DNA from 3 places in the Salicibibacter cibarius genome. Region 2 is predicted to be linked to each of the others. Evidence: predicted binding sites of a transcription regulator. Region 2 holds the regulator's gene; each other region holds the start of a gene.

Region 1 (10,668 bases), 1.9 Mb from region 2:
ATTAAAATATTGGCCAATGCCTCCACAAACGCCGGTAATGATGCGGCTATTGGCGGATCGTACAAAACGTTTCATTCATCTTCCACCTCCCTGGCTTGTGATGCATTTAACGATTATCGGTTTTCACCGATACGGACCCTGTTTTCGTGCCGGCGTCCACCCGTAATACGGTTGATTTATCCGGGTTGGAAACGAACGTTAATGTTTTTTGGATAAAATCCCGTTTTTCATCAAGCACTTCGACATTTGGAAGTTTCCAATGGTAGTTCCCGACATTTGTTTTCAATTTTCCTTCCGTGCGAATGTCTTCCGGAACAGCGAGGAAAACAGAGCCGGTCGTTGCCGTTAACGAAACATGGCCGCCTTCTTTGCCGTTAAAGTGGCAATTAACGGAACCATTCACGGATTCGGCATCAATATCTTCAATGTTTCCATTAATATCAATGCTTCCATGTACGGTGCGCAAATCGGCACGCTCGCTTGTTGCCCCGTCAAGGTCAATGGAACCATTGACCGTTTCCACTTCAAGCACATCGGCACGAACGTCTTCCATGTTAATGGTTCCGTTTACGACTTTCGCCGACAAAGCTATACTGTTTAGCCCATTCATGTTCAAATGGCCGTTAAACGTATACAACGATAGTTTTTCAAAGCGTTCACGCGGCACATATACCGTGGCCTGCAATTTGATTTTTTTCGATTTTGTATAAAAGTGGAGCACTTCCTCAACGGTCTCAAACACCGTGTCTTCAAGAAAAATACGTCGGGCATCCTCTTCGCTTTCCGCCTTGTAGACTTTGGCGCTACACTCGATTTTTCCATCTGCTCCATCCCATGGTTGAATATCAACCGATCCATTTTCCAGCGACAATTCAAAAACTCGCTCCTGCATGTTCGTGTGTTGAAAAATATGATTGATTTCCTGCGCAGAGCCAAAATTGAAGTCGAGGTCGAGCTCTTTGATTTTATGAACCGCCGAATCCACAAATTCCGTAAACCAGCGCGCACCTTCAGAAAAAGGGGACCCTTTTGCATCCCGTTCTTCACGGTAGTTTTTCCATGATTCATCGTGATGGCGATTACTTTTATCCCAATCAATCCTCGTGCTTAAATCCGTACTGCCGGACGTTTCGGTTTTATCTTCTTCTTTGCTTTTGCGCGTTGTTGCCGAACTTGTCGTCGTCTCTTTTTCTTTCCCCGATGACAATGCCTTAATCAACTTACTTCCATCTTCCGGACTGATTTTGCCATCTTCCACCATCTGCAGAATCATTTTACGTTCTTCTTGCATGATTTTTTCCTCGCTTTCATTTTAAAGGTTGTTCAAAAAGGCCGGGAAAAAAGCAATCGAATTCTCACGTGCCAAACAACGTACGCTCCGATGCTCGAAGCTACGCTTCCAGGACCTTCTCGGCTTTTTTGTCCTCCTTTTTGAACACGCATGTCGCATGCGACCATGAACTGTCCAGCGTCGGTTGAAAAAATCACTTGACGACGGCTTCATTCTTTTCCAACGCTTCCATTCGTTCGTTTTCCCGCTCTAAAATCGGCTTTAAAAAACGTGCTGTATAGGAGTGTTCAACGTTAGCGACTGCCTCGGGGGTGCCTGTTGCGACGATCTCACCGCCACCATCACCACCTTCTGGCCCGAGATCAATAATATGGTCCACTGTTTTAATGACGTCCAGGTTGTGTTCGATAACGATAACTGTATCTCCATTATTAACGAGGCGCTGCAACACTTGCAATAGCCGGCGGATATCATCCATATGAAGGCCGGTCGTCGGTTCATCCAAAATGTAAAGGGAGCGGCCGGTCGTGCGCCGATGCAGTTGGGAGGCCAATTTTACCCGCTGGGCTTCCCCACCGGAAAGCGTTGTTGCCTGTTGCCCAAGTTTAATATACCCGAGACCTACATCTTTCAACGTTTGCAGTTTCCGGTTGATTCTGGGGATGTTCTCAAAGAATTCCACCCCTTCGTCAACAGTCATTTCCAGTACTTCCGCAATATCTTTTCCTTTATAGCGGATATCCAACGTCTCCCGGTTGTAACGTTTGCCGCCGCACTCTTCACATTCCACGTATACATCAGGCAAAAAGTGCATCTCTATCTTTATAATGCCATCTCCCCGGCATGTTTCGCAACGCCCACCCTTTACGTTAAAGCTGAAACGTCCTTTTTTATAGCCGCGCACTTTTGCTTCGTTGGTCATGGCAAATACTTCACGGATATAATCAAATACACCGGTGTACGTCGCCGGATTGGAGCGTGGTGTACGTCCGATCGGTGACTGATCAATGTTCACGACGAAATCGAGTTCCTCCATGCCCTTGATTTCTTTGTGCTTCGCGGGCTTTTCTTTTGCCCGGTGCAATTTCTTGGAGAGGGATTTTCGCAGTATCTCATTAATGAGTGTGCTTTTACCGGAACCGGAAACGCCGGTAACGGCATTAAAAACACCGAGGGGAAGATCAACATCGATATTTTTCAAATTATTCCCGTCCGCACCTTTGACCGTAAGTTTGCGCTTTGTCGTTGGTCGGCGACTTGTCGGTAATGGTATAAATTTTTTCCCGGATAAGTAGTTGCCTGTTAAGGATTCGGGATGTTCACGAATGGTTTGCGGCGATCCTTCTGCAGTAATATATCCTCCTTGCAAACCTGCGCCGGGGCCGATGTCCACAATATGATCCGCCGCGAGCATCGTATCTTCATCATGTTCAACGACGATAACCGTGTTTCCTAGGTCACGCATGTTTTCAAGCGTGTGGATTAAGCGCATATTATCACGCTGATGCAAACCGATGGAAGGTTCATCAAGGATATAAAGAACCCCCATTAACGCGGAACCGATTTGGGTAGCCAGCCGGATTCGTTGGGCTTCCCCGCCGGACAAGGTCCCGGCCATTCGGCTCATATTCAAATAATCGATGCCCACGTTGCTCAAAAATCCTAGTCGGTTGTTAATTTCCTGGATGATAAGGCGGGCAATCTGCATCTCTTTTTCCGATAAATCTAGCGTTCCCATGTAGGCTTTAGCCCTGTCGATGGACAGGTCTGTCACTTCACCGATGTGCTTCCCATTGAGCAAAACGGCAAGCGCTTCATCTTTTAGGCGATGACCCCCGCAAGCTTGACAAGCCTTCCGGACCATAAACTGCTCCATCTGTTCACGCGTATAATCCGATGAGGTAGAGTAGTATCGTCTGGATACGTTTTTCAACACGCCTTCAAAATAGATTTTGCGTTCCCTTACATTGCCGAACTCATTCTCATGCCGAAAATGAATCTGCTCTTTTCGGTTGCCATGCAGTATAATTTTTTGATCCTGTCTGGACAGTTGCTCAAACGGCACATCCATATCGATCCCAAAATGTTCACAAGCGGCAGCGAGCAGTTGCGGGTAATAATCGGAACTTGTCGGCATCCATGGAAGGATGGCATGCTGGCGCAAGGTAAGAGATGGGTTCGGGATAACCAACTCTTCATCGGTTTCCAGCTTGGAACCAATGCCGTCACAGGTCGGACAAGCACCGGAAGGATTGTTAAAAGAAAACAACCTTGGCTCCAATTCATCAACGGAAAATCCGCAATACGGACAAGCGTGATGTTGGTTAAACAATACTTCTCCCCCGTCGATGACATCAATAAGGACGCGCCCCCCCGATTCTTCCAACCCTGTTTCCAGTGACCCGGAGAGACGGGATTCCACTCCCTCTTTTATAATTACCCGATCAATGACGACTTCAATAGTATGTTTCTTATTTTTTTCCAAGGAAATGTCTTCGGACAAATCGCGGATCTCCCCGTTCACACGTACGCGCACAAATCCTTTTTTCTTTAAATCCTCAAAGACTTTTACATGCGTGCCCTTTCGTTCGGCTTCCAAGGGAGCGAGAATTTGAATGCGCGTCCGTTCGGGATAACCCATCAATTGGTCAATCATTTGCTGGACGCTTTGCGACGTAATGGGAATGTTATGGTTCGGGCAATACGGAACACCGACACGCGCAAATAATAACCGTAAATAATCATAGATTTCCGTGACCGTCCCCACTGTAGAGCGCGGGTTTTGGCTTGTCGTTTTTTGGTCAATGGATATGGCCGGGGATAGTCCTTCGATCGAATCTACATCCGGTTTATCCATCTGTCCCAAAAATTGCCGCGCATAGGAAGATAACGATTCCACGTATCGCCTTTGCCCTTCGGCATAAATCGTGTCAAACGCCAACGACGACTTACCCGAGCCCGATAGCCCGGTAAAAACGATCAACTTATCTCGGGGAATCGTAAGATCTACCCCTTTCAGGTTATGGGAACGCGCTCCTTTTATGCTGATACTCTCATTGGCCATGGTTCCGGTCACTCCTTGTACTAAATGTGAGAGGCGAGAGATGGGAAGCGAGAAAGACCTCTCGTACCTTTATGATGTTTTCTTTCCCTTTAATTCAATCATCGTATCGCGAAGTTCCGCGGCACGTTCAAAGTCAAGTTGCTTCGCGGCATCTTTCATTTCCTCCTCTATTTGGTCGATTAAACGATTCTTTTCGTCCTTCGTCATTTTCTTGTCTTTCGGCGTTGAGAAACTCACTTCATCTTCTGCGGCTACCGTAGCTTGTATCGCCTCTGGCACCGCTTTTTCAATGGTTTTCGGTGTAATGCCATGCTTTTCATTATACGCTTCTTGAATACCCCGTCGTCTTTTTGTCTCGTTTATCGCGACTTCCATCGATCGCGTTTCCTTATCGGCATACATGATCACTTGTCCATCCTCATGACGTGCCGCACGCCCCATCGTTTGGATCAAGGACCGTTCAGCGCGCAAAAACCCTTCTTTATCTGCGTCCAAAATCGCCACGAGCGAGACTTCCGGAATATCCAATCCTTCACGCAAAAGGTTGATACCGACAAGACAATCAAAATCACCGAGACGAAGTTGGCGAACAATTTCCAAGCGATCCAGCGTTTTTACATCCGAGTGTAAATATTTCACTTTAATGCCGACTTCTTTTAAATAGTCCGTCAGGTCTTCCGCCATTTTCTTCGTAAGCGTGGTCACTAACACACGTTCATTTTTTGTCTGCCGATCGTTAATCTCGCCGATTAAATCATCGATCTGCCCTTCGATCGGCCGCACGCTCACCTTCGGATCAAGCAACCCGGTCGGGCGAATGATCTGTTCGACCACCTCCGGTGCTTTCTCCTCTTCGTAGGGACCGGGAGTTGCGGAAACGTAGACTGCTTGCGACACGCGCTTTTCAAACTCCTCGAATTTTAACGGACGGTTGTCCATTGCCGAAGGCAACCGAAATCCGTGGTCGACCAATACTTGTTTTCGCGCCCGGTCACCATTATACATGCCTCTCACTTGCGGCAGCGTCGCGTGGGATTCGTCGATGATCATAAGAAAATCATCCGGAAAGAAATCCAGGAGCGTGTACGGCGCTTCGCCCGGTTCACGAAACGTTAAATGCCTGGAATAGTTTTCAATCCCGGAGCAAAAGCCCATTTCTTGCATCATTTCAATATCGTAGCGGGTACGCTGTTCCAGGCGCTGCGCCTCCACAAGCTTATCCCGGCTTTTCAGTTCCTGAAGCCGTTCGGCCAACTCTTGCTCGATATTGACGATCGCTTTTTTCATTTTTTGTTCGCGCGTAACGAAGTGGGAAGCCGGAAAAATCGCAACATGGTTGCGTTCGCCAAGCACTTCTCCCGTTAGTGCATCCACTTCGGTCATCCGGTCAATCTCATCTCCAAAAAATTCCACACGAATGCAATGTTCATCCCGGGAAGCCGGGAAAATTTCCACAACATCCCCGCGAACGCGGAAAGTCCCTCTTGTAAAATTAATATCGTTACGATCATATTGCACATCGACGAGATTATTTAAAAGTTCATCTCTTCCTTTTTCCATCCCCTTACGAAGGGAAACGACCAAATCGCGGTATTCTTCCGGCGAACCCAGTCCATAGATACAAGAGACACTGGCGATAATGATGACGTCATTGCGTTCAAATAACGCGCTCGTCGCAGAGTGCCGTAGTTTATCGATTTCATCGTTGATGCTGGCATCTTTTTCAATAAATGTATCCGACTGCGGGACGTAGGCTTCCGGTTGATAGTAATCGTAATAACTGACGAAATACTCGACAGCATTATTGGGAAAAAATGATTTAAATTCGCTGTACAGCTGACCGGCGAGTGTTTTATTGTGTGCCATGACAAGCGTCGGTTTGTTCACTTCCTGAATCACGTTTGACACCGTAAATGTTTTGCCCGTTCCCGTTGCTCCCAACAACACTTGGTGTTTCTTGTCTGCCTTAATTCCTTCTGCTATTTTTTCTATCGCTTTAGGTTGATCCCCTTCGGGTTGATAAACAGATTCAAGTGAAAACGTTTGTGGCAACGTTCACCCTCCTTCGCTGGCGATACCATTCCTTTATAGCGTATTATAACACAATTTGAAAATAAACGAACGTTTATTTGCTCACAGATGGCAAAAAGCCTCCCGAATGCATTTGAATGGCTCTTTCGGAAGGTTTTATTCCTTTATTCATCTTCCCATGATTCCTCGTTAGGATGCAAAAATAACAAGCCCAGCTCATGATGTTGATTGTCATACAAAGCCGCTTTCTCTACGCGCCGCTCCCCATTGGCGTCGATCACTTCAATACGGCCATATGCCGGATTGATCTGTAATTGCTGATAAAAATTCCATTCCGTATGGATGGGATTGCCATGCACCTTTGTCACAATTTCTCCGGGCAGAAGACCCATTTTCTCACCCGGGGATTCCGGTAATACACTGAGAATGACGATGCCATCATTTTTCGGTACAAAATAATAATCTTTCCTCCGATCGCTAACGTACTCGTAGAACTGCAAAAGCATCCGACCGATAATCGCGATAAGCACGACTGGCAACCACACCCATCCGGGGAGGTACATCACTAGAGCAGCGCCAACAAATAACAGCGCCCCAAATCCTATCATTCTCGTTCCGGCACTTTTTATTTTTATTTTCATGCGCTGCCCGAGCGTCGTTAGACGAAATCCAACGAGAAAAGGCACCAGGAGCATTGATACATCATCCGTAACCGGGAGTAATGGCCACCAATCTCCCGCTACGAACGTTTCACCGGGAATGAATATGCACACGGGGATGAGCCACATTCGATCAAGGCGTTGACCTCCGACCCATTTCCCCCTTTTGCTGCGTAAACGAAGGGGTGAAAACTGCTCGCGCTTTGACTGTAAGCGCATGAACACCCCTTCAATAAATAGCAATGACCCGATGATGATAAGGACGGGTAATGGGTCTACAGACGTTCCGCCGCCGAAAGGCAGAAAATAGGACAGAAGCAACGCTAACCCCAATGCATAGGCAGGAGAGGCAAATCCCGCGCCCCCGACAATAATCAGCACAAGATAGGTTGCTGTCGTTGTCAATAGGAATTCCGGGGTAAGCACAATACCGGACGCCAATGCAACAACCGATAAAACAACTCCTGCCAATACCCCCGGTAATAGACGGTGAAAAACGTCTTTCCCAACAGAGCCGGTGGACATATGAAACATCTTTCTTTCCCTTTTTAAACGGCGATAGCCAATGCCTATCATTGCCAATAAACCGATATAGGTCAACGGGTGAATAAAGAAGCTTCCTATACCAATCACTAGATCTATAAACCAATGATCCATTATTTGATCTCCTTCTAAAAGCATCGTTTGTTTAGCTCTTCATTTGATTTAAGTAACCGCTGCGGAAAAACACTACGCTAGCCAGTTGTCATGGCTACATTTATTCATATTCATATATTTCAACCATTGATTAAAGTGTTGAACATCTATTTTACTACACAATACAAAATAAAAAAGAGAAATACACCCTAGTGCTACGGATGTATTTCGACACAAAGTCATGGAATTCCTGCTTTTTCCCGAAATTAGGACACTTCACTAACTAAATGACTGATTGCCGTATCCAATTGGCGATCATTTTCATCGTCACGAATCTCATCCACAATTGCGCTATGAAGGTGCTGGGCAGTCTCTTCATCAATCTCCCCGCTTTCCTCCAAATCGTCCGTCTCTTGTTGGAAAGCAGCCACCGCTTCTTCTGTTTGCTCATCAAAATATCCATCGGTTCTGCCCGGATCAAAACCCAATCCCTCTAAAATATGTTGCGCGTTGCCCACTTGATCATTGTTGTCATCAAACGTGAGCGTCTCATCTACAGCAAGCGCGGCTGTATAGAAGTAATCCGGTTGGCTTTCCTCAATCGTCGGCTCCACGCCTTCTTCATGAATATTGTTGCCGTCGGAAGTCAACCATCTCGACATTGATAAATTCATTTCACTGCCATCTTCGAATTGATATCCTTGTTGTACCGTCCCCTTGCCAAACGTTGTATCGCCAATAAGGTCATATTCTCCCGCTTCATGCAGAGCAGCTGCCAATATTTCCGAAGCAGAAGCGCTACCTTGATTAATGAGCACCGCCATTGGATAATCTTTTTCTTCCTCGAGCGTAGAAGGAGTGGCGATCACCTCCCCGTCAGGTTGCTCAATTTGTACGATCGTCTCCCCTTCAGGGAGCAGCAAACTACCAATATCCTGAACACTGTTCAAGTATCCGCCCGGATTATCGCGAACATCAATGAGCAATCCATCAATGCCCTCAGATTCCAGTGCATTCAATTCATCTTCAAATTCTTGGGCTGTTTCCGCGGAAAAAGAAATAACTTCGAGTAAACCGATGGTCTCTCCATCCCGGTCAATCGTTCGGCTTTCGACGGTTTCCATCGGGATCGCGTCACGCTCCACTTCGACTTCAAATGGATCGGAAGAAGAGGGACGTTCAATTGTCAACGTCACGGAAGTGCCTTTCTCCCCGCGAATGTCCATCACCGCTTCATTCAAAGATTGGCCTTCCGTTGAATCTCCATCTATCTCCAAAATTTGGTCATCCGGCATTAACCCGGCTTCTTCTGCCGGTGAGCCCTGAATCGGAGAAACAATCGTTACATTCTCATTCACCATGTTAACTTCCGCACCGATGCCTTCAAATTCACTGTCCAACGATTCCTCAAACTGACCCGCTGTTTCCTGATCCATATAGACGGAATAGGGATCATCCAGTTCGTCTAACATTCCTTCGATTGCACCTTCATATAAGGTGCTTTCGTCAACATCATCGATATATTGTTCCACAATCAAGTCGTGTGCTTGATGAACTTTTTCCCAACCTTCTTCTGATGAAATTTCACCGTTTTCTTCATCCATTTGCGGAGTACGATTTTGGCTTTGTCCCTCTTCGCCGATAGAGACTCCCGCGATCACCCCTCCGGATCCGGCTATGATGACCGCACTCGCTAAGATAACGAGCCATTTTCCGCTAACGTTCATATTGTCACCTCTATCTTAGCTTTTGGAAAGCATGACATACCCATCTATTTCTAAATCTGAAGTATCGCCTGCTTTATTATTTGGTCTTCTTCTTGCCGTTCTCTTTTGCATATGCTATGTTTCTTTCTCCCATTTAAACACATTTTAACGGGCGAAACAAAAAAAATCGAGCGGGAAGCCCATTTCCGCTCGATTATCCTTTGCTTATAGATAATCCATTGGGTCGACGGTATTAACACCCGATCCGGCCCAACCACCTTCATGTACTTCAAAGTGTAAATGGGGACCTGTCGTGTTTCCTGTATTCCCCATGATGCCAATCTGTTCCGAACGGCTGACCGAATCACCTTCGGACACATCGGAAGAAGCCAGATGGGCATACAATGTCGTGATCGTTTGTCCATTAATTTGATGCGTAACCATCACCGTATTTCCGTAGCCGCCCATGTAGCCAACGTAACTGACGGTACCTGATTCAGCCGAATTAACTGGAACACCTGAGCCGCCAATATCAATGCCATTGTGCATTCGACCCCATCGCGGCCCATACTCTGAAGTCAACGGGCCCGATGCCGGCCTCGCCAACGTGCCGCCTCCGCCTCCATCGGAGCCGGAATCGCTGACACTTGCGGTTGACGGTGACGAAGAAGATCCGTCGCTGTTTACGTTGCTTCCCTCGGATTCATTCGACTCATTCGATTCATTTTCCTCATTGTTTCCGGAATCATCGGATTCCTCAGCTTCTTGCTCTTCTCTTTCCCGTTCTCTTTCCCTCTCTCGCTCCCGCTCTTCTTCACGTTCGATTTCATTCTGTTTGGCAGTTTCTTGCTGTTGCAGGATTTCTTCTTCGTTTTCGATTTCTTCCAGGTCATCAAGCAACTGACGCTGCTCTTCATCAAGCCCGTCCATCACAACTTCTTTGTCCTCTATTTGCTCGTCCAAGTTCGCTTGCAAAGTTTCCAATTCTGCAAGATTAGATTCCAAGGTTGCCAGATTTTCTTCAACTGCTTCTTTGTTTTCTTCAAGTTGTTCATGATCGGCAATATGTTCGTCAAGTATTGCCTGATCTTGCCCTGCAATCGTTGAGAGGGTGCGGATTCGATCCAGAAAGTCCCCAAAACTTTGCGCCCCCAATAAAACTTCTATGTATTCAACTGTTCCGTTGCCATTTTGATAGAGGGTCACAGCTCGTTCCTTCAACACTTCATCCCGTTTCTCGATACGTTCTTCAATCTCAGTGATATCGTTCTGTAACCGCCC
Region 2 (10,668 bases):
GCAAAAGCTCGCCCTCCTTTTATGTCTTCCCATTATTGTAATGCCTGGCCACAAAATAATATGTCAATATTTGTTTGATAAAACCCGGTAATGGTCGACAAATTTTTTATCCCGGTGATAAGCATACAAAAGAGGTGTCCTGACGTTTGTCCAGGACACCTCCCCAGGGCGATGCTTACTGTTCTGTTAAGGCTTTCACTTCATTTGCGATATTTTCTTCGTGAAATCCGAAGGCTTCCATAACAACGTTGCCGGGGGCTGAAGCGCCGAATTGATCGATGCCGATCGCCTTGCCGTTCGCTCCGGCATAACGCTCCCATCCGAACGTAGCCGCCGCTTCCAACGTGACCGTCGGAATGGCGTTGTCGATGACCGATTGCCGGTAAGCTTCCGGTTGTTTTTCAAATAAATCCCGGCACGGCATACTGATGACGCGAATGGCAATCCCTTGTTCAGAAAGTCTCTCCTTTACGCCCATGGCGAGCGCAACTTCCGATCCTGTCGCGACAATCGCCGCCGCCGGCCGGTCGGCGTCCGCCAAAATATACGCGCCTTTTTTCACGTTTTCATACGTACTCTCCGCATCCGTCATTGTCGGCAGCCCTTGCCGCGTTAATACCAAAGCAGTCGGGTGATCCTTCGCTTCCAGCGAAAGCCGCCAAGCTGCAACAGTTTCGTTCCCATCCGCCGGTCGGATGACGGAAAGGTTCGGCACCGCGCGCAAGGATGGCACCTGCTCAATCGGTTCATGCGTAGGCCCGTCTTCTCCGACCGCGATGCTGTCATGAGTAAAAACATACGTAACGGGCACGCCCATTAACGCCGACAAGCGAATGGCCGGTCGCATATAATCGGAAAAGACGAGAAAGGTTGCTCCATACGCATGCAACCCTCCGTGAAGGGCAATGCCGTTTAAAGCGGCCGCGGTGGCAAATTCCCTCACCCCAAACCAGACATTACGGCCTTCACGGTTGTCCTTCGTAAAATCTTCATACGCGTCCATCAATGTATTATTGGAAGAGGCGAGGTCAGCAGAACCACCGAACAGCCCGTCCACTTGAGACGAAATCGCCTGAATCGTTGCCCCTGAGGCTTTTCGGGTGGCAAGTGTATCTTCTCCGGCAACATAACTCGGCAACGCTTCGAGCTGATCCGTTTGCCAATCACGGTCAAACGCGCGCCTGAGTTCTTCAGCTTTTTCCGGAAATGCCTTGCTGTACCCCTCAAATGTTTTCATCCATTGTTGATACCCATCGACGGCTTCGTCTTGTTTCTTTTCAAAAAAGCTGAGAACATCATCGGGAATATGGAACGGTTCGTGATCCCATTCGTATGCTTCTTTTACGAGCGTGGCTTCTTCATCTCCAAGCGGCTTCCCATGTGCTTCATTTGTGCCTGCACGGTTTGGCGAACCGAAACCGATCACGGTTTTTACTTCGATAAAACTCGGACGGGGATCTTCTTTCGCCTCTTTAATCGCGCGGTCAATAGCCTCAACATCATTACCGTCTTCGATAAAGATCGTGTGCCAACCATACGCTTCATATCGCTTGCAAACATCCTCCGAAAACGCGCGATTCAAATCGCCGTCGAGCGAAATATCATTGGAATCGTAAAGCACAATCAACCGTCCCAATTGCTGGTGGCCGGCTAAAGAAGCGGATTCCGAAGCGACTCCTTCCATGACATCCCCATCACTGCAAATCACATACGTAAAATGGTTAAATAATTCATACCCTTCACGGTTGTACGTAGCGGCCAAATGGGCCTCTGCCATAGCCATCCCTACCGACATGGCAATGCCTTGTCCGAGAGGGCCGGTCGTCGCATCTACCCCTGCCGTATGTCCGTACTCGGGATGGCCGGGCGTTTTGCTCCCCATTTGCCGGAAGTTTTTCAACTCCTCGAGGCTCAAGTCGTATCCGCTTAAATGGAGCATACTGTACAGCAACATGGAGCCGTGGCCTGCGGATAAAACAAAACGGTCCCGATCCCACCATCCCGGTTTTGCCGGGTTATGTTTGAGATGCCTCGACCATAATGCAAAAGCCATCGGCGCCGCACCCATGGGCAATCCCGGGTGGCCTGCATTTGCTCGATTGACACTGTCGATGGACAATGTCCGTATCGTATTAATGGCGCGTTGTTCTATGTTTGAAGTCAATGTTTCCATCCTTTCTTTTGTGAATTGTCTCTATTGGTATGATATATGGTTTTTAAAACTAAAACAAGAAAAAAGCGGCGCACCACTTTGACGAGCGATGCACCGCTTTTTATCGTTAATAAGAACGGCGGTTGCCTTTTGCATTACGTAATTTTTCCGGGGTTACTTCGTTTCCGTTCTCATCGACGACAGATACATTTTGAATCTGCTGTTTAAAAGAGGTTCTGAAGTTCTGTAGATATTCTTCCCGCAAGTCTTTTTGTTCGTCTTGCTCATCTGCAGTCAACCCCGTCGTTTTCTGTCGTTTGGCTAGTTCATTAATACGGTCAAGCTTTTCATCGGATATCAATGAAGCTCCCCCTTATAGAATCATAAATGATGCTTATCGTCACTATAACGTTCATCCCCGCGTGAAATCAACAGGCAACAGTTCATATTATAACCTAAATGAATGGCTGAATATTAATAGTCCTTGATATTCTTTCTTTTTCTTCCCCATTCTTTTATTCTCTCTACCAATCCGTATGTTCGATCGGTGTTGGCACAAGTGTTACTGTTTGCGGATCTCCTTCCGCTTCCGGCGCACTTGTCCCAATCGATTGATCGGCAACCATCGTCATAATGATGATAGAAAGAGCGAATAAAAATAATAATAAACGTTCTTGTCCTTTTCCGCGTTCTTTTTCAACTTTTTGATTCGTCATAAGAAAACCTCCGAAACAATTGTTCTATTATTAGTGTATCAGAACGATCGTTCGTGTCAAGCATTTCAAGGAACTAATGTTTGCAAACGTTTGTTTTATATGGTAAGCTTTAGACAAATATAAATTAACGAGGTGAATAAAATGAAAAAGCTTTCGCAACGACAAGAAACGATCCTTGAGTTTATTAAAGACAACGTGAAAAAGAAAGGATATCCACCCTCTGTAAGAGAAATCGGCGAAGCAGTCAACCTTGCCTCAAGCTCAACCGTGCACGGCCATTTGGCTCGATTGGAAAAGAAGGGGTATATCCGCAGAGACCCGACCAAACCAAGGGCAATTGAAGTTCTTCATCTCGATGAAGATGGAAACGAAATAGCCGAAGCAGACAAGCCGGCAAGTGCTTATGTTCCTTTGATCGGTAAAGTAACCGCGGGCGTTCCCATTACAGCTGTCGAAAATGTAGAGAGCTATATGCCGTTGCCCGACGATTTTGTCGGAAGTGACCAGGTGTTCATGCTCACCATTGAAGGAGACAGTATGATTGACGCGGGGATTCTTGATGGAGATCAAGTGATTGTACGCCAACAACCGACCGCAGATAACGGTGATATTATCGTAGCGATGACAGACGAACAAGAAGCAACCGTCAAACGCTTTTATAATGAAGGGGACCACATCCGATTACAGCCCGAAAACCAAACATTGGAACCGATCATTCTTGACAATTGCCAAGTGCTCGGAAAAGTAAGCGGTGTCTTCCGTACGATTTCGTAAAACAAAATGCCGATAAAGGAGAATGGAAAGAGTGAGTCTTTCCTTCTTCATCTTTTTGACAATTAAGTTAACATAATAATATTACATCAACCTAATTCCGTTTCTGTTTTACTGTATGCACAGCGCGTATCTGTTTAGAACAGCCTGGGTTATTTTTTCTTCCCGTTTTTCTTTTTACAGCGAGAATCAACAATCCAGGCATGGAAACCGCGATTGTTTAGAAAAACTTGGCTTCCACCAAATCTTTATGGTGGAAGCCTTAGTTCATCTTATACTTTAATCCTTTAACAAAGTTAAACATTTTTAAAGTGTAAAAAAAGACCAATTTCCAACACACCCATCACCTCGCGATCATTGCCAATATGGTATGTATAAACGAGCGCGAGGTGAGCGGTAAATGATTGGCACGAAGGGGCCATGAAGACCGAAATGATGATCGAAACACTAATAAAGGCGCCATGATGTGCTCATGGCGCCCATAACGACGATCAAGTCTAAAATTCAGGTGTCATGAAGCAGTCATGACACCTGTAAATCGCTTTTACCCGGGATTTCGGGCGCTATGAAGCGTCCATGGAGACCGAAACGACGTTCGAGACTTCGTTTGGAGCGTCATGAATCGGTCATGGAACCTGAAGGCCTCACCTGCATCGTATTACGAGATGTCCATGATACCCGAAATCGAGCATACACCCATTTGATCAACGATCCTTTTCCATGAAAAACCCCCCGAGCTCATTTGGCTCGAGGGCACTTACGCGCACAACATGCTTGTTTTAGTATTCATTCTCCAGAATCGAAGAAACAATGTGCAAAGAGTCCCATTCTCCCCCGGAGACGCTTATAATCGGGTACTTTTTCGGATAAAAATTGTCTCTAATCTCCTCAACGGAAAGCCCTTCTTTATGTAGGTGTTTCACCTCTTGGGAAAGGTTCTCAAGGTGATCTAGTTTTTGCTTTAGCATCTCTTTCCCGTTTTCTACATATCCGGCATGGCAACAAAATAGCGATTCAAAATCATAAGCGAGCAATGTTCGAATGGAATCCATCGTCTGCGGGATGGACTCGCTGCTCATAATGACCTTCGGTTTCGGAGCAACAAATAAATCCCCAGCAAATAGCGTTCTATTTTCTTCATCGAAAAAAGCGACATGATCATCTGCATGCCCCGGCGTGTAAATGACTTTCCATTCCCTGTTTTGAGATCGGATCGCACTTTCAAGTGGCGTCGTCTGAAACCCTTTCCGTTTCCCCCAAGTCATCTGACGATACTTCGGGTAGGGTGAGTCTTGGGCGCATATATCAACCCCCTTTGGATGAACATAAATAGGCACTCCATGGTTTTGCTGAAGCCACGGCGCTGTTCCGGAATGGTCTTCATGGCTATGGGTCAGGACGACAAAATCAATCGCATGTGCTTCATAAAAAGGAATAAGGTCCGGCTCCATGCGCGGTGGCCCAGTGTCGACTAACATACCGTCAACCAAAAAGGAATAGACGGTATTTGTCTTTTTCCCTCCGAGGACAACGTCCATTTTTACACAAGTCACATTTTCCTTTTCATATACTTGCAACGCAGTTTCACCCCTTTTCTGTTGTTATTTTTTTGGAACAACCGCCATCGTACAACGTGAGACACAAATTAACTTTTCATTTTCATCCGTCAATTGAATATCCCAAACCATGGTCGTGCGTCCTTTGTGAAAAGGCGTAGCGGTTGCCGTAACAACGCCGTCGGTTTTACTGCGAATATGGTTTGCATTAATTTCCATTCCTACCGGATTGAATTTTTGCGGATCGATATTCATAGCCGTAGCCATCGTCGCAGCTGTTTCCGCCAAAGCAACCGATGCCCCGCCGTGGAGAATACCGGCCGGTTGTCTTGTTTTAGGTCCTACGGGCATCGTCATAATCAGACGGTTGGAACTGAGTTCCACATACTCCATTTCTAGTTCTCCAACAAGGGAATCTTTCCCTCGTGTTCGCATTTCCTCGGCAAAAACTTCCTTATCCTCCACACCGTACAAATCCAACACATCTTGAGAAACGATCATTCCAATCCGCTCCTTCTGTTTTTTGAGAATGTTCATTCTAGATCGATCAAAAAAATTTAATCCAAGGCAATCAGTGTCATTTCAATGATCTCTTCCATTTTTTGTGTGTCTTTGCGCGTTTTCGCCAACACACGTAACCCCACAAACGAGTTATTGAGAAACCTTGCTAACTTTTTCGCATCATGACGTTCCGGTATTTCCCCCGATTTTTGGCCGCGCAACACTAGCTCATATAGCATGTTTTCTGTACTTGAGAAACTGTCCATTACCATATCCATTGCTTCTTGGTCATGTTCGGCCAACTCAATCGCAGTATTGACCGTCAGGCAGCCGCTCGGTAATGTTTCTTTTCGATGGATCGTCATCTCAAATAATCGCCTGATCCCTTGCATGGCTGAATCCATCGATGTTAATTGTTTCTTGATATTCGCTTCCACTGTCTCCACGTAGCGTTTCAATGCTTTCATATACAACGCATGTTTGCTGCCAAACGTGTCGTAGATGCTGCGGCGATGGATGCCCATCTGCGTGACCAAATCTTGCATGGATGTTTTTTCATAGCCCTGATGCCAAAAAAGTTTCATGGCTTTATGCAAGACAGCATCCTCATCATACTCTTTGCTTCGAGCCATGCTCTGTCCTCCCTTACAAACCCTATCCTATCATTTCTAGAATGATCAGTAAAGAATTTTTTGATTTCTCGATTATTGCTAATTCATTGGTATCTTTGGGAACAGAAAACCGAAGCGCCCTTGCACATTAGTTAGCAACATTCGGATTTAATTGGTATACTTAAATTAACGGTATTCTAAATTAAAAATCGGGTGATATCCATGGAATGGAAAACCTATTGTCAATAACTCCCACCAATTCGTAGAATTGGAAGGGGCTTGAAAAGCCTTTATTGACTAGCCTAAGTCTTAACTGACTACGTTATCGACCATGAAGAAACCTATGGATGATTCCCTAGTCCGTAGCTCTTTCGTGGCTCTGTAAACATCTCTGAGGGGGTAGGAGACATCAACCACATCGCGAAGGGTCGATAACATTGGCGAAGGGAAACCACTCCTAGAAAGGAGGAACACTTCATGTTAGTGTTCGTAAAAAACAAGCATGGCGAGTCACTAATGCCGTGCAAACCGCAAAAAGCAAGGCGATTACTGAAACAAAAGAAAGCTAAAATCGTATCTTATGAACCCTTTACGATCCAGCTATTATATGGATCAAGTGGCTACAAGCAAAATGTGAATATAGGCGTTGATTTGGGCGCGAAGGATACAGGCGTTGCGATCACTAGCGAGGATAAAGTGCTTGCAAAAGGTGACATCGAAACCCGCCAAGACGTGAAAAATTTGTTGAATACAAGACGAGCGTATAGACAATCAAGGCGTCATCGTAAGACACGCTATCGAAAACCACGCTTTGACAATCGAAAACGCCCCGACGGATGGCTACCACCGAGTATCGAAAGTCGGATTCAAAACACATTCAGATGGATCGATAAATTCTATTCCCTTGTGCCGAATCCAACATTAACAATCGAAGTTGGCAAATTTGATCCTCACAAGATGATCAATCCTGACATTCAAGGGATCGATTATCAAAAAGGACAAACCTATGGCTATTATGATGTCCGGTATTTTGTGTTTGCAAGAGACAACTATACGTGCCAAGTTTGCAAGAAACAAAGCAAGATACTGAATACCCATCATATTGTCTATCGTTCTCATGGTGGTAGTGATCGTGCGGATAATCTCATTACTGTTTGTACCGATTGTCATACGCATGAGAATCATAAAAAAGGGAAAATCCTTTGGGAGTGGATGATGGAGGGCAAAAAGCTACCTAGCTATAAAGAAGGTACGTTCATGAATGTGTTTCGCAGGAGAGTGTTTGATAAATATTCGGATGTAAATATCACCTATGGTTCCGTTACGACACCTAAACGTAAAGCATTAGGGTTAGATAAAACCCATTATAACGACGCGATAGCGATCAGTGGGATAGATAAGATTGATTATGACACCTATTCCATCTTCAAGATCAAGCAGTTTCGCAAAAAGAAACGATCTTTACATGAAGCAACAGCACGAAAAGGAAGAAAGTGTAAAAATACAATCAGCCAGCGAAATATAAAGAATAAGCCGTTCTTAAACGACCCACCTGCTTTAGCAGGTGGATTTGGACATAAATTGTCCGCGACTGAAAGTCGCATTTCAGACTGAAGTCTGCTGAAAGACCTTAAGCTCAAGCATACTGATTTTGACTGGAACTCAATCATCAATCCTGAATATATCGTTCCTCTTCTCGCTGGTCTGGTTTTCGATATAATTTCTAATGATTTCTTCCGTCACATTTCCTACTGTTGCACAAAAATATCCTCTCGCCCATAAGTGCTGACCCCAATATCTTTTCTTCAGGGCGGGGAATTCGTCTTGGATTAACCTTGATGATCTCCCTTTGAGATATTGCAATATCTTACTCGGTGCTATGCTCGGCGGACAGGACAATAATAAGTGAATATGGTCTTTCCCTACACTTCCTTGTACTATCGTGATCCCTCTCGCTTCACATCCTTGTCTGATTAGTTCCCTTACTCGGTGGGCAATGTCGCCACGTAACACATGATATCTATACTTTGTAACCCATATAATGTGGTATTTGATGTCATAGACCGCGTGGCTACTTCTTTTGTATTCATCCATACTCTCACCTCGGTTTAAGTATGGACATTCAAAGGCAAGGCTAAAAGCTTATACCGTCTAAAGACGGTGGAGTTAGACCACGCTTCTATAACTTAAAGGGATTTTATCTCAATGACAAAGTGCTGTTTCAAGGAAAGGTGGGATGGATCTCGGGTTTCAATGGTACAAGCATGGCCTTTGTCAAAAACATCGAAGACCAATATCTCACAAACCCAGATAAAAGTTACAAACAAGTTCCACTAAAAGCACTCACGTTTATCAAACACACAAACAATTGGTAATTCCTCCCCCACTAAATCACAGATTTTGAAGGGGAATCCTTGCCGAAGCCCTTGTTGAAACGGAAATCACGGCATTTACAGCATTCGTGCAGGAAAATATTCGTCATTTAGAACAAAATGATTAGGTTTTCTCACCATCACTTTTCAGCCGTTTTCCTCCTACTTGCAAGTTTTCCTAATAGGCGTATAATAAAGAATGATCATTAAAATATTTTTCCACTAGAGGTGTCGAAAGACTGAGAGGGACGCGCGTCCTAACTCTTGGAACCTGACCCGGTTCATACCGGCGTAGGGAAGTGGAAGGCATGGATTTACGGGCCCAATAGGCTTGTAGACGCCTGGCTTCCCCCTGTGGACAAACAGAAAGGGGATTTTTTTATGCAACAACGGACGCTTGTTATGGTTGAAATCGCTTTAATGACGGCACTCGCGTTTATTCTGAGCTTCGTGAAGTTTCCCGGGCCTTGGGTGCAAGGCGGCTCGATTTCTCTTATCATGGTGCCGATTTTCATTATGGCTTTTAGGCGCGGGTGGCGAGTTGGGGTGCTCACGGGATTGCTCGTCGGGATCGTGAATTTGATGTACAACGCTTCAATCATTCATCCGATCCAGATGTTGTTGGATTATCCGGTGCCATACGCGGTTCTCGGACTTGCCGCATTGTTTGCATTTCGAAATAGCGAGGGGAAATTGTCCGTGCCCTGGGCGCTTTTCGGTTTGTTGTTCGCCGGGTTTTTACGATTGTTATCTCACATCGTCTCCGGTGTCGTTTGGTTTGGGAGCTTCACTCCGGAAGGTATGAATGTCTATCTCTATTCGATCGGTTACAATATTTCCTATTTATTGCCGGAAATTTTGATCACGCTTGTTGTCGTCTACATCCTCTCCAGGGCACAGCCTGATTTTTTTCACATGAAAAAAACAACCCCACTTCCCTCTTAAGATCTGTGCACGAGCGAACAATTCGCTCGTGCCTATTATTTTTCATTGACTTATCAATCACACATGTTATCATAATAATGACCAATTTGTTCATTTGGTCATTTTCTCGAAAAGAGGGACCAAAAAATGATCACTAACAAACGCGCAACGATTTTAGAAGCTGCAAAACGGGCGTTCTCCTTGTTTGGCTATAAAGGCACATCGGTCGCCCACGTTGCCAAGCTCGCCGGTATCGGCAAAGGCACGATTTATACCGAATTTAAAAATAAGGAAGAAATGTTGGAAGCGGTCATGGATGGCATTTTACATGATCTCGGGACCATTTTTGAACGGGTGAAACACAACGATGAACGATCCATACTGAAACTGCACCGTGCCTTATATGATACGTTGCAATATCGAAAAGAGCATCAACTTCTGATGCATCTGGCCGAAGAAGTCAACGTCCATGGCACGAAAGAAGCGGTGTCCGCGATGCAAAAGGTCGAGGATTTCATTATTACCGCTTTGGAACAAGCCGTTGCGCAAGGGGTGGAAAAAGGTCGTCTGCAAGTGATGGACACGGAGATCACAGCCTTCACCATCTATAAACTATACATTGCGTTCATTGTTGATTGGGAAGCAAAAAAACGTCCGTTGACGGAGGAAGAATTATTTCAGGTCTTTGAAAATCACATTTTTAAAGGAATCGTCGTTCGATGATACACGTGAGCGATGTTTTTTTTGAATAAAAAATGACCATCTTATTATTATGGTCATTTGGCCGAATCAGGGAGGTTTTACATTGAAAGGTTTTATTGCCGAATGGAAGGCAATTTTCGCAGACAAAAAAATGCTCATATCGATCATCGGCATTCTATTGATTCCCGTTTTGTATGGAGGTATTCTGCTTTCGGCTTTCTGGGACCCGTACGGGCAGCTTGAAGAACTTCCCGTTGCTATTGTAAATGAAGATGAAGGAGCTGAATTGGACGGAGAAGAAATGAACGTCGGGGATGAATTCGTAGACGAGCTGCTGGAAAGCGAGGATTTCAATTGGAACGT
Region 3 (10,668 bases), 100 kb from region 2:
ACAGGGCATCTGCAGCAGCGACGAGTGTAGCAATGACTGAAGTTGCTTCGACATCCCCGTGATGAGAGGCAACGCTGTTCACAACGACCTCGTTTTCATTGTATTTTTTCGTTAATTCGACACCTATTTCAACATGACTGCCGTCGACCTCATGGTCAATCGCTTTTCCGATATCATGAAGCAATCCTGCCCGACGGGCAAGCTGCACATCTTCTCCAAGTTCCGCCGCCATTAAACCTGTTAAATACGCGACTTCCGTTGAATGATTCAAGACATTTTGCCCGTAGCTCGTTCTAAATCGCAGACGGCCCAAAATTTTGAGAAGATCAGGATGTAAATGATGAATCCCCATTTCAAACGTCGTTTCTTCCCCATATTCACGTATCCGTTCATCGACCTCACGCCGGGATTTATCCACGGTTTCTTCAATGCGGGCGGGGTGAATCCGTCCATCTTGAACGAGCCGCTCCAACGCCGTGCGCGCGATTTCTCTTCGAATCGGATCGAAGCCGGATAGGATGACCGCCTCGGGTGTATCGTCTATGATTAAATCAATTCCGGTTAACGTCTCCAACGCGCGAATATTTCTCCCTTCACGCCCGATGATTCGGCCTTTCATTTCATCATTCGGCAAATGGACAACGGATACCGTCGTTTCCGCCACATGATCAGCCGCGCATCTTTGCAGTGCCACAGAAAGAATATCTTTGGCTTTCTTATTTGCTTCTTCCTTGACTTTATCCGTATTTTCCTTAATCATCACTGCTTTTTCATGATCGAGTTCCCGTTCGGTTTCAGCCCGGACAATCTGTCGGGCGTCTTCTCTCGTCAGCCCCGAGATCCGTTCCAGTTCTTCCTGTTGTTCGGAAATTAATTGTTCCACTTTGCTATTCATCGTTTCTGTCTCTTCTTGTTTCTCAGCGAGCGTTTGCTCCCGGAGTTCTAGAGATTCTTCCTTGTTGTCAAGCGTTTCACTTTTACGGTCAAGCGCCTCTTCTTTTTGCTGAAGGCGGCTTTCCTGATTCTGAATTTCGGTTCTCCGTTCGCGAATATCGTCTTCGGCTTCGGAACGCAAGCGGTACGCCTCATCTTTGGCTTCCAACAGTGATTCTTTCTTGCTGTTATCCGCATCGCGTTCCGCTTCTTCGATCATCTTATTTGCCGCATATTCTGCACTCGTAATCTTTGCTTCGGCAATTTTTTTACGGATGACATAACCAATAAACCCGCTTAAAACAGCAACGACAATAAGCAAAATGGAGATGATCAAGATGAGTGTTCCGTTCATCTCGCCTACACCTCCTTTGCTATTCAATTGTACGTGTACATTTACACCGAAAACGTTGCGGGCTTTGCCTAACGAAAAACGGAGAATGCAGGCAGGCGGGTGCCTGCGATCATTCGTTGGTGTTGATCCATTTCGTTCTGTTGTTTGAATAAAGGTGTTTCCCTCTATCGTTTTCATCCCTTTGGAATGGATGAAACGATGGACACGGCGATAAACCGGTTCAGAGCATGTTTCCTACCCTTTTTTGCCATCATATTCTCGTACTGTGTTCAATTGTTTCAAACGAACGGTTAAAACATGATGCGTTACAACCAGAGAAAAGCCTTTTGTAAACGGCGAATCAATTTATGCGATCCCGCCGTTCCCCAACATTCATATTTAATTGTATACTTGCCATTGTTCATATGTCAACCGTGTCAATCCCATCCATTCGAGCGTGAGAAAACTTAGCTTTTCGCCAAGCTTTTACGGTTTTACGGCGAAAAGCCTTAGTTGCACTTATGTAGGTAAGAAAGTTGAATTATACTTCTTACCTACCCAAAAAGCCGGCTATCCGAGCCGGCTTTTCAATCACGATCCTGATGAATCTTGTGTTTCTTCCTTTTCCTCCTGCTGCTGGTTCTGCTGCCCGCTATTTGGAAGCTCATGGTGGTCACGAATACGTGTTTCAATTTCGGACGCTACAGATGGGTGCTCTTGCAAATATTGCTTTGCATTTTCACGGCCTTGACCAAGCCTCTCGCCGTCATACGCGTACCAAGCGCCACTTTTTTGCACAATCTCCAATTCTGTCGCGATGTCCAACAACGAACCTTCCCGGGAGATGCCCTCCCCGTACATAATGTCAACTTCTGCTTGGCGAAACGGCGGAGCCACTTTGTTTTTCACGATCTTTAATCGTGTCTTGTTCCCGACTGTCTCATTTCCTTGTTTCAAAGCTTCAGCCCTGCGTACTTCCAAGCGTACTGAGGAATAAAACTTCAAGGCCCTTCCCCCGGGCGTTGTTTCGGGGCTTCCGAACATGACGCCTACCTTCTCGCGAATTTGATTGATAAAAATCGCCATCGCGTTCGACTTGCTAATGGCCCCCGACAGCTTTCTCAATGCCTGTGACATGAGGCGGGCCTGCAAACCGACATGTGCATCACCCATATCCCCTTCGATTTCCGCTTTTGGCACGAGGGCCGCCACGGAATCAACGACGATGATGTCAACAGCGCCGCTGCGGACGAGCGCCTCTGCAATTTCCAAGGCCTGTTCTCCCGTATCCGGTTGCGAGAGCAGGAGTTCATCGGTATCGACGCCAAGGGCGCGGGCATAAACAGGATCAAGGGCGTGTTCCGCGTCAATAAATGCCGCTTGTCCGCCTTCCCGTTGGGCTTCGGCAATGGCGTGCAAAGCAACGGTTGTTTTCCCGGAAGATTCCGGACCGTATATTTCAATGACCCGTCCACGCGGATACCCGCCAACACCGAGCGCGATATCAAGGGCTAATGTCCCGCTTGAAACCGTGGACACACGGCGTTCCGTGTCGTCCCCCAACTTCATGATGGAACCTTTGCCGAATTGTTTTTCAATGCTTCGCAAGGCTTGGTCAAGCGCTGCTTTTCTTTCACTCATGGCAATACTCCTTTATAGGCATAAATTTAATCATTGCATTATTTCCCGATAGGCATAAGAACCAATCGTTTCCCCTGCACCTATCATACCGTGTTTTTCATCATTTGCCAAGGATTATACGAACATTTATTCTGAAACTGTTCCGATGAAAAAGGCCCCTCCGTGGAGGAGCCCGATGTGTTTTTAGTTAGAAACGGAAGGATTCGATGTTTGCCGCCCTTGGCGTTTCGGCTTTGGTTTTGCCGGCTCCAAATTCACGCGCGCACCGTGAACACGGGAGTGGCGCAATCCTTCATAAACAAAGGGAGCCACGTCTTCCGGAACTTCCACGAACGTAAATTTTTCGAAAAGGTCGATGCGTCCGATCGACTGTTTTGAAATCCCGACTGCATCGGCAATTTCATCCACGAGTATTTTCGGGGTTAAGCTCACATTGCGGCCCACGTTCATAAAGAAACGGACCATGCCTTTTGCCGCACCGGTATCACCAAAATAATACCCTTCTTCAGAAATATTATTTTCCGTTTGATAATTCATTTTCAACAACGCATCGATGACTTCCTGCGGTTGATACTGCTCGAGCAGTTCCCGGGTTAATTCATCAAAGATCGATGTCTCTTCGCTATGTTCAATGACACCGGTGATTTGCTGTCGCCACGAGTCTTGCTGTTTCTCCACGACTTCTTCCAGCGTCGGGATATCCCGTGTCGGCAAGGACATCTTTATTTCTTTTTCAATCGAGCGTAAATGCTTCATTTCCCTCGGAGTGACGAGCGTCAGGGCCTGGCCGCTCTTGCCGGCTCGTCCGGTCCGCCCGATGCGATGGACATAGGATTCCGGGTCTTGCGGGATATCATAGTTGATCACGTGGGTGACGTTTTGGACATCCAGTCCGCGGGCAGCAACATCTGTCGCGACGAGATACTCAATCGTGCTTTCCCGAAACCTTTTCATGACCGCATCCCGCTGGGATTGGTTCAAATCACCGTGAAGCCCGTCTGCAAAATAACCCCGTGCCTGCAAGGACTCCGATAATTCCGCAACGCCTTTTTTCGTGCGACAGAAAACGATTGCAAGCTCCGGGTTGTAACGATCAATCACACGGCAAAGCGACTCGAGTTTGTTCCTTTCAAGCACTTTAAAATAAATCTGTTCGATCGAGGGAGCCGTAACATCGCTTTTGCTAATGGACACCGTCTCAGGTTGCTTCATATAGCGACGGGAAAGCTTTCGGATCGGGTCAGGCATCGTTGCTGAAAAAAGCATCGTCTGCCGGTCCTCATTCGTTTGTTTCAAAATCGATTCAATATCATCGATGAAACCCATATCAAGCATTTCATCCGCTTCATCCAAGACGAGCGTTTTCACACGGTCAAGCTTTAACGTTTTTCTCCGCAAATGGTCTTGAACGCGCCCGGGGGTTCCGATAACGACTTGGACCCCGCGTTTAAGCGCCTTGATTTGATGACCGATCGATTGCCCGCCATAGACCGGCAACGTTGTGACATGCAGATGGGTGGACAGCTTTTGCAATTCCCCGGCCACTTGAATGGCAAGCTCCCGGGTTGGCGTTAAAACGAGCGCCTGGACGTGGGAGGAGGCGTTTAGTTTTGTAAGCAGAGGAATCCCGAAGGCTGCCGTCTTCCCGGTACCGGTTTGCGCTTGTCCAATCACATCTTTGTCGTTTAGTGCTTTCGGTATCGCTTGTTCCTGGATCGGAGAGGGCTCCTCAAAGCCAATCTCCTTAATTGCTTTTTTTACTTCCGGTTTAATATGTTCACTTTCAAATACATTCATATTCTTCATCACCTTCTTCTATCAAATAAGAAAAACCTCGGCGCCGCAGCAGAAGGCGGGTTATAACGGGTTTTATCCCAATTCTCACCTCTCACTTCCCACATCCAGCATGGCGGCACAAGCTTCTTTTACCGCCCTGCGTCGTATCGATGCGCGGTCCCCGCGTAAACGTCGCTTATAGACATGCGTTTTATCCGGATATGCAACGCCAATATAGACCGTACCCGGCGGATGGCCCTCCTGGGTGCCCGGACCGGCAACACCTGTCAGCGAGACCCCTATATCTGTCCCGTATTCGCTTCTCACGCCTGCTGCCATCTCTTCGGCACATGCTTCGCTTACAGCGCCATGTTGCTCAAGCGTCGCTTTCGTCACATGAAGCTGCTTTTCTTTTGCCTCGTTGCTATACGTAACGGCACCACCGGCATAAACATCAGACGCTCCCGGAACATCGGTGAGCGATGCCCCGAATAATCCTCCGCTTAAACTTTCGGCAACGGCCAACGTCCACCCTTTTGACCGTAAATGATCAAGAGCGCGTGAAAATAACGTGTCTTCATTATACCCATATAAAAAAGATCCGCAACGTTCACAGACGGCGCCTTCCAACTCATCAAGCTTTTTTTTTGCCTCTGTCGGGTCGGTCGTCTTTACCGTCAAACGCAACGTGACTTCATCTTGACCCGCGAGCGGCGCAATCGTCGGGTTTGTTTGCTGTGTGATTAAATCATGAACACGCGCTTCCAGCGCCGACTCGCCAATCCCGTAAAATTTAAGTACCCGCGACAACAATAAATCCCGTGATTCATTCATGGCATCAAGAAAGGGGCTGACCTCTTCTTCAACCATCGTTTTTAACTCGTGTGGTGGCCCCGGCAACAGAAAAAACCACGTGTCTGTATGTTTATAAGCCATGCCGCAAGCGAGCCCTGCGCTATTTTGAAACACGTGCGCCCCTTCCGTATGAAGAGCTTGGCGACGGTTCGCATCATTTACGGGTTGGTTTCTCGATTGAAAAAAAGCTTCCACTTTGTCGAGCGCCTGCTGATCATAGACGAGGTTGAGGCCGTATTCCTCCGCGAGTGCGTTTCTCGTCACATCATCCTCCGTAGGCCCGAGCCCCCCGGTAAGAATAACGATGTCATTGTCGTTCGCGGCCATCCGTATCGCTTGCCGAATGCGTGGCAAATTGTCTCCAACGACCGTATGTTTGTATATATTCACCCCGTGTCCCATGAGTTGCTTTGAAAGATACTGTCCGTTTGTATTCGCTATTTGCCCAAGAAGTAGTTCGGTGCCTACGGCAATGATCTCCGCGTTCATGGATGGATCTCCTTCCAGTCATCTAAGCGTCGTTGAACACATGTTTATTTTTTAAAAAGTAATCGATGCCGGAAATTACCGTTAAAAAGAGGGCGATCCATATCAATATCGCCGCGATCGGCAACCCGAATGCATCAAAAGGTGCGTTGTGAACCATTAGGAAAAAAATTGCGAGCATTTGAAAAAGCGTCTTCCCCTTTCCGAGCGGGCTGGCCGCAATGACCTTGCCTCCGGACGCTGCCACAAGCCTCATCCCGGTGACGGCAAATTCCCGGCTAAGAATGATCACTGCCATCCAAGCCGGCAAGAAGCCAACCTCGATAAGAGATAATAAAGCCGCTGTCACGAGCAGCTTATCAGCTAACGGGTCTAAAAATTTTCCGAAATTGCTGATGAGATTACGGCTGCGGGCGATATAGCCATCGAGCCAATCCGTCCCAGCGGCAACGGCGAAAACAATCCCGGCAACCGCGTGGTTCACAGGCACTTGTGTCCCAAAGACATCTAAGGGAGGACCCCATTGAAAAGGGTAAAGGAAGATCAACATAAATATCGGGATGAATCCGATACGGATGATCGTAATCTGGTTTGGCAGGTTCACGTAACGGTTCCTCCTACAGGAACACCCTTTTATTTTAACAAAAATCATAACAAAGAAAAATGCCAATGTCCGTGCACTTGTCTGGATTTCAGATGTCGGATGCCGGATGCCGGAAGTCAGATGAAAGTTACTTCTTCGATATTATGCCTCGGACCTCTGGCTTCTGAAATCTGTCCTCCGGTAAGCCGGGGGTGTTCTCAAAGCTTAATTCTCTTTTTCGATGGTAATGCGCTGAAAATCTCTTTCTCCGGGATCTAATTCATATTCCAACTCTTCGCCGTTCACATAAATCGTGAGCGCGGGTGTGTAGCCAGCATTGATGGTGATCGCGTCGTGTTCACTAAAATCAAAGTCTTGTTCTGTTGCCTCGGAGGGGGCAGCGGCTGTTTCTACGATCGAACCGTCGTCCGTCGGGTCTTCGCGAAAATCAACATAGCTGTCCGTTTCTTCATCAAACTCAAGCGTGATTTCCAATGAATCACTGTCGATCGTGTAGATCGAATTAAATCCATCTACTTCCCCAAAGGAAAGTTGTCCATTTTCACTTTCTCCGTTATTTCCGTTTTCCCCGTTTTCTTCATTCTCCTCGTTATCCTCATTTTCTTCATTGCCGTTCGTTTCTTCTTCTGCCGTTTCATCCACGATATCTACTTCCCCGTTTTCTTCTTCCTCATCGGATGCAATGTCACCACCACCGTCAATGTTGGAGAGCCATATAACAGCGACGATCGCGACGAGGAAAAAAACGACCAGAACGGAAGGAAGGACCGTGTTCTTTTTTTTCCCTTCCTGGGATGATCGTTTTGTTTTCGAATGTTCGGTTCTGGTTGGAAGATCCACCGACTCCTTTCTCGGTTTCGGCAAATCATGCTCAAACTCCGCAAACACTTCTTCAGGTTCGAGCTCCAATGCTTCTGCATAACTCTTGATAAATGCCCGTGCATAGAAAGCACCGGGCAAATCGTCATACCGTCCTTCTTCTATGGACAATAAGTAGCGCTTTTGAATTTTCGTCCGCGTTTGGACTTCATCAAGCCCCCACCCTTTTTCTTCACGTTTTTCTTTTAAAAATTGCCCTAATTCAGCCATGCTAAACACCTACCAAGTTAGCTAATATCAAAAGAAGAAAAACCCGATTCCACCATTTCATACGTAATTTTTTCATTTTCATCATTACGGAGTTCAATGATGCAATCGAAATCTTTTAATGTATATGCCGTCTCACGCACAAAAATATCCGGATGCTCCACAACTTTTACAGCAGATAAGGCCATAATCTCATCAACGAGGGAGCGATGCTTTTCCGGGGCGCGCATGGTCGTAACGATCCCGTCAATGATATAGACGAGGTCTTCACTAAATTCATCGTCAGGAAGCGTACTTCTGATCGTCTGCCTTAGCATCGTCGAAGAAATAAATGACCAGTGCTTGTTGGCAGAAACACTCGCGGCCACGATTGATTCTGTCTTTCCGACTCTCGGCATCCCCCGGACACCCACGAGATAATGCCGCTTCTCTTTAAACAACTCCGCCAAAAAGTCGACCAACAGTCCAAGTTCATCCCGAACAAATCGATAGGTTTTTTTGTCGCCCAAGTCTCTTTCGATATAACGGCCATGCATCACGGCTAGCCGGTCCCGAAGTCTTGGCACCCGAAATTTTTTAAGCGAAATTGCATCCATCGTTTGCAATATATCTCGTAAACGCGTCACATGATCATCGCTGGCACTGCGAATTAACATGCCGCGCCGATCATTTTCGATCCCGTTAATCGACACGATATTTATCGATAACATTCCAAGTAACGAGGAAATATCCCCCAGTAAGCCGGGACGGTTCTGCCGAATCTGATATTCAAAATACCACTCTTTCTTTTCCATCCCGTTCCTCCTTCTTCATTACATAGGCTCTCGGAATTCACCGAGGCTTGTGTGACAAGGGTTTCTTTGTCACACCTGATTGGCTTTCCTCCCTCTGTCGGGAGGGATTTTTTTATTTTCGCCTGATCTGAAACTGGAAATTAATGCCCTGAAATTTATTGTATTTTTAGATCAAAAAGCACTTGACATTTCGGAACCACCCTCATAATCGCCGGTGAAGGGAACGTTTTTTCCCTTACTACGATCATTGGGGGCTTTCATTTGAAACCGACGGTTATCCCGCATGCGGCTTACCAACATTTTGTCATGGAACAACTCCACGCCCGTTATGGACGCGCAATCTTGTTCGTGAACGCCGATTGGCCTTTAGTCTTAAAATGCTGGCAGACTGATCTGTCCGGCGTCACCACCCAACTACGGACTACCTATTCGAACCGTGGACCTGAACCACGCGATCCAGCCTCGATGCTACGCTCGTATCTCGTCTACTTGTTTACGAATCCAGAAAAAGGGCTGACGGAATGGGTGAATATCATGCAACGAACGCCTATTTATGCCATCCTCAGTGGGTTTTCGCCGGATGATATCCCCGGACTCGGAACGTTCTATGACTTCTTCCGACGGTTGTGGCCGGTAGCGGACAAAAACATCAAACCCAACAAACAACCCAAGAAGAAGAAAAAGCAAAAGCCCAAGAACAAGAAGGGGGAGAAAGCCCCTATGAAACCGGGAAAAGTCCAGCGTTTAGTCACGTGGGTGTTACGGTCCATCGACGTCCACGTGGAGCTACCTGGCGATCGGCTCTTCCATTTCTTCGAGACGAACATTCTGAGTGTTTCCAAAGAGCTAGGCTTGCTCGGCGATGCCGACCATCTTAGTATTGCCGGTGACGGAACACCCCTTGTCACCCAAGCCTATCGCCGAAGCAAAGCCACATGTGATTGTCGTGCCCGTGGTATAACTGGATGCAACCATCATCGCTACTATTCCCAGCCCGACTGTGACCCGGGATGGGATAGCTCCCGAGAGCGCTACTTTAACGGCTATCACCTCTACATGTTCACCGCCGCCGATAGCCCTCACGATTTGCCTGTGTATCCGCGACTGCAGCCAGCTTCCCGGCATGACGCCGTCAGCCTGGTCGCTAGCTCGGTTGAGTTCCAGCAACGTTTCACCCTGGGCACGACCCGCCGGATGATTCTTGACGCTGCTCATGATGCTCAGGCAATCTACGAACTCTTGATTCACCAAGAGATCGAGCCTTTTATCGATTTGAATACTCGAAGCAAAACGAACATAGAAACGGGCAGTGATATTGAGATCTCTCCAGAAGGCATTCCTATCTGTCCGAAAGGGACCAAGATGAAGCCCAATGGCTATGACAAAGCCAGGCATCGGCGTAAGTGGCGCTGTCCACCCGATTGCGGATGTTCGGATGCCAAGTACGGTCGCACTTATTACACACGCACCCAAGATGACCCTCGCTTGTTTCCCAACACCCCGCGGGATTCCAAAGCATGGGAGCTGATTTATAACACGCGCACATCCAGTGAGCGCACGAACAAACGTGAGAAGGTCGATTATCATTTGGAATCAGGCCGGCATCAATCAACAATGATGTGGTATATGCGCATCTATGGCATTATGATCTGCCAACATCTCGACGCTTGGTACGTTAGCCAAAAAGAGGAGTGGGATCTACTTAAGAAAGACATCTGTCCAGCCGCTGCCTAAATTTTTTAAAAATACCCTGATCGCACCTTAGTCAAGTGTGCCCTTTTCTGAAAGTGGTTTTCATTTCCATTTATTCCAGTTCAGATTTTGACGCTACCCCCTTTTTTGGCTTACGAATTCCGAGAGGCTATTTACCATTTTTTTAAATTATAACGTAGTCGCTTCATTTTAGCACTTGTTGTCATTTTACGTTATTTCTTAGCATTTGAACAGGGTTAGGGCATTTCTTTTTGTGAACGGATAGGAAAAGAACGATAGATCCTGGCGATTTTCAATGTGCTCCATAAGAATAAGCACCCCCAGACACAGTAAGACGTGTCGAGGATGCTCCTAGGTGTGCCATGTAACGTTATTTTTCTTGTACCAACTTCACCATCACATTCGCGATCGCGTGTTGCTCTTTTTCATCAGCAACGTGCCACAAA

What was found. The regulator LexA, encoded in region 2, represses DNA repair genes until DNA is damaged. The targets are predictions, from matches to a motif close to CGAACATATGTTCG.
Region 1: a site for LexA is predicted at 6,474-6,487, ahead of uvrB (excinuclease ABC subunit UvrB). Genes of this name have one in related genera too.
Region 3: a site for LexA is predicted at 3,028-3,041, ahead of recA (recombinase RecA). Genes of this name have one in related genera too.

What each region holds. Positions count from the first base shown of each region.
Region 1 is NZ_CP054705.1:4,256,482-4,267,149, forward strand. Features, by position in the region: gene HUG15_RS21440 (PspC domain-containing protein) at 1-75, opposite strand, end outside; gene HUG15_RS21445 (DUF4097 family beta strand repeat-containing protein) at 107-1,291, opposite strand; gene uvrA (excinuclease ABC subunit UvrA) at 1,485-4,355, opposite strand; gene uvrB (excinuclease ABC subunit UvrB) at 4,425-6,407, opposite strand; gene HUG15_RS21460 (PDZ domain-containing protein) at 6,551-7,702, opposite strand; gene HUG15_RS21465 (S41 family peptidase) at 7,948-9,408, opposite strand; gene HUG15_RS21470 (murein hydrolase activator EnvC family protein) at 9,613-10,668, opposite strand, start outside.
Region 2 is NZ_CP054705.1:2,336,237-2,346,904, forward strand. Features, by position in the region: gene sirA (sporulation inhibitor of replication protein SirA) at 1-4, opposite strand, end outside; gene tkt (transketolase) at 176-2,164, opposite strand; gene HUG15_RS12150 (DUF896 domain-containing protein) at 2,280-2,513, opposite strand; gene HUG15_RS12155 (hypothetical protein) at 2,677-2,868, opposite strand; gene lexA (transcriptional repressor LexA) at 3,010-3,642, shown strand; gene HUG15_RS12165 (MBL fold metallo-hydrolase) at 4,419-5,216, opposite strand; gene HUG15_RS12170 (hotdog fold thioesterase) at 5,241-5,630, opposite strand; gene HUG15_RS12175 (TetR/AcrR family transcriptional regulator) at 5,753-6,328, opposite strand; gene iscB (RNA-guided endonuclease IscB) at 6,785-7,921, shown strand; gene tnpA (IS200/IS605 family transposase) at 7,970-8,401, opposite strand; TPP riboswitch at 8,894-8,994, shown strand; gene thiT (energy-coupled thiamine transporter ThiT) at 9,061-9,624, shown strand; gene HUG15_RS12195 (TetR/AcrR family transcriptional regulator) at 9,751-10,326, shown strand; gene HUG15_RS12200 (YhgE/Pip domain-containing protein) at 10,409-10,668, shown strand, end outside.
Region 3 is NZ_CP054705.1:2,439,287-2,449,954, forward strand. Features, by position in the region: gene rny (ribonuclease Y) at 1-1,288, opposite strand, end outside; gene recA (recombinase RecA) at 1,859-2,908, opposite strand; gene HUG15_RS12650 (DEAD/DEAH box helicase) at 3,092-4,705, opposite strand; gene HUG15_RS12655 (competence/damage-inducible protein A) at 4,790-6,028, opposite strand; gene pgsA (CDP-diacylglycerol--glycerol-3-phosphate 3-phosphatidyltransferase) at 6,051-6,629, opposite strand; gene HUG15_RS12665 (helix-turn-helix domain-containing protein) at 6,834-7,718, opposite strand; gene HUG15_RS12670 (DUF3388 domain-containing protein) at 7,736-8,509, opposite strand; gene HUG15_RS12675 (transposase) at 8,771-10,243, shown strand; gene HUG15_RS12680 (DUF3243 domain-containing protein) at 10,593-10,668, opposite strand, start outside.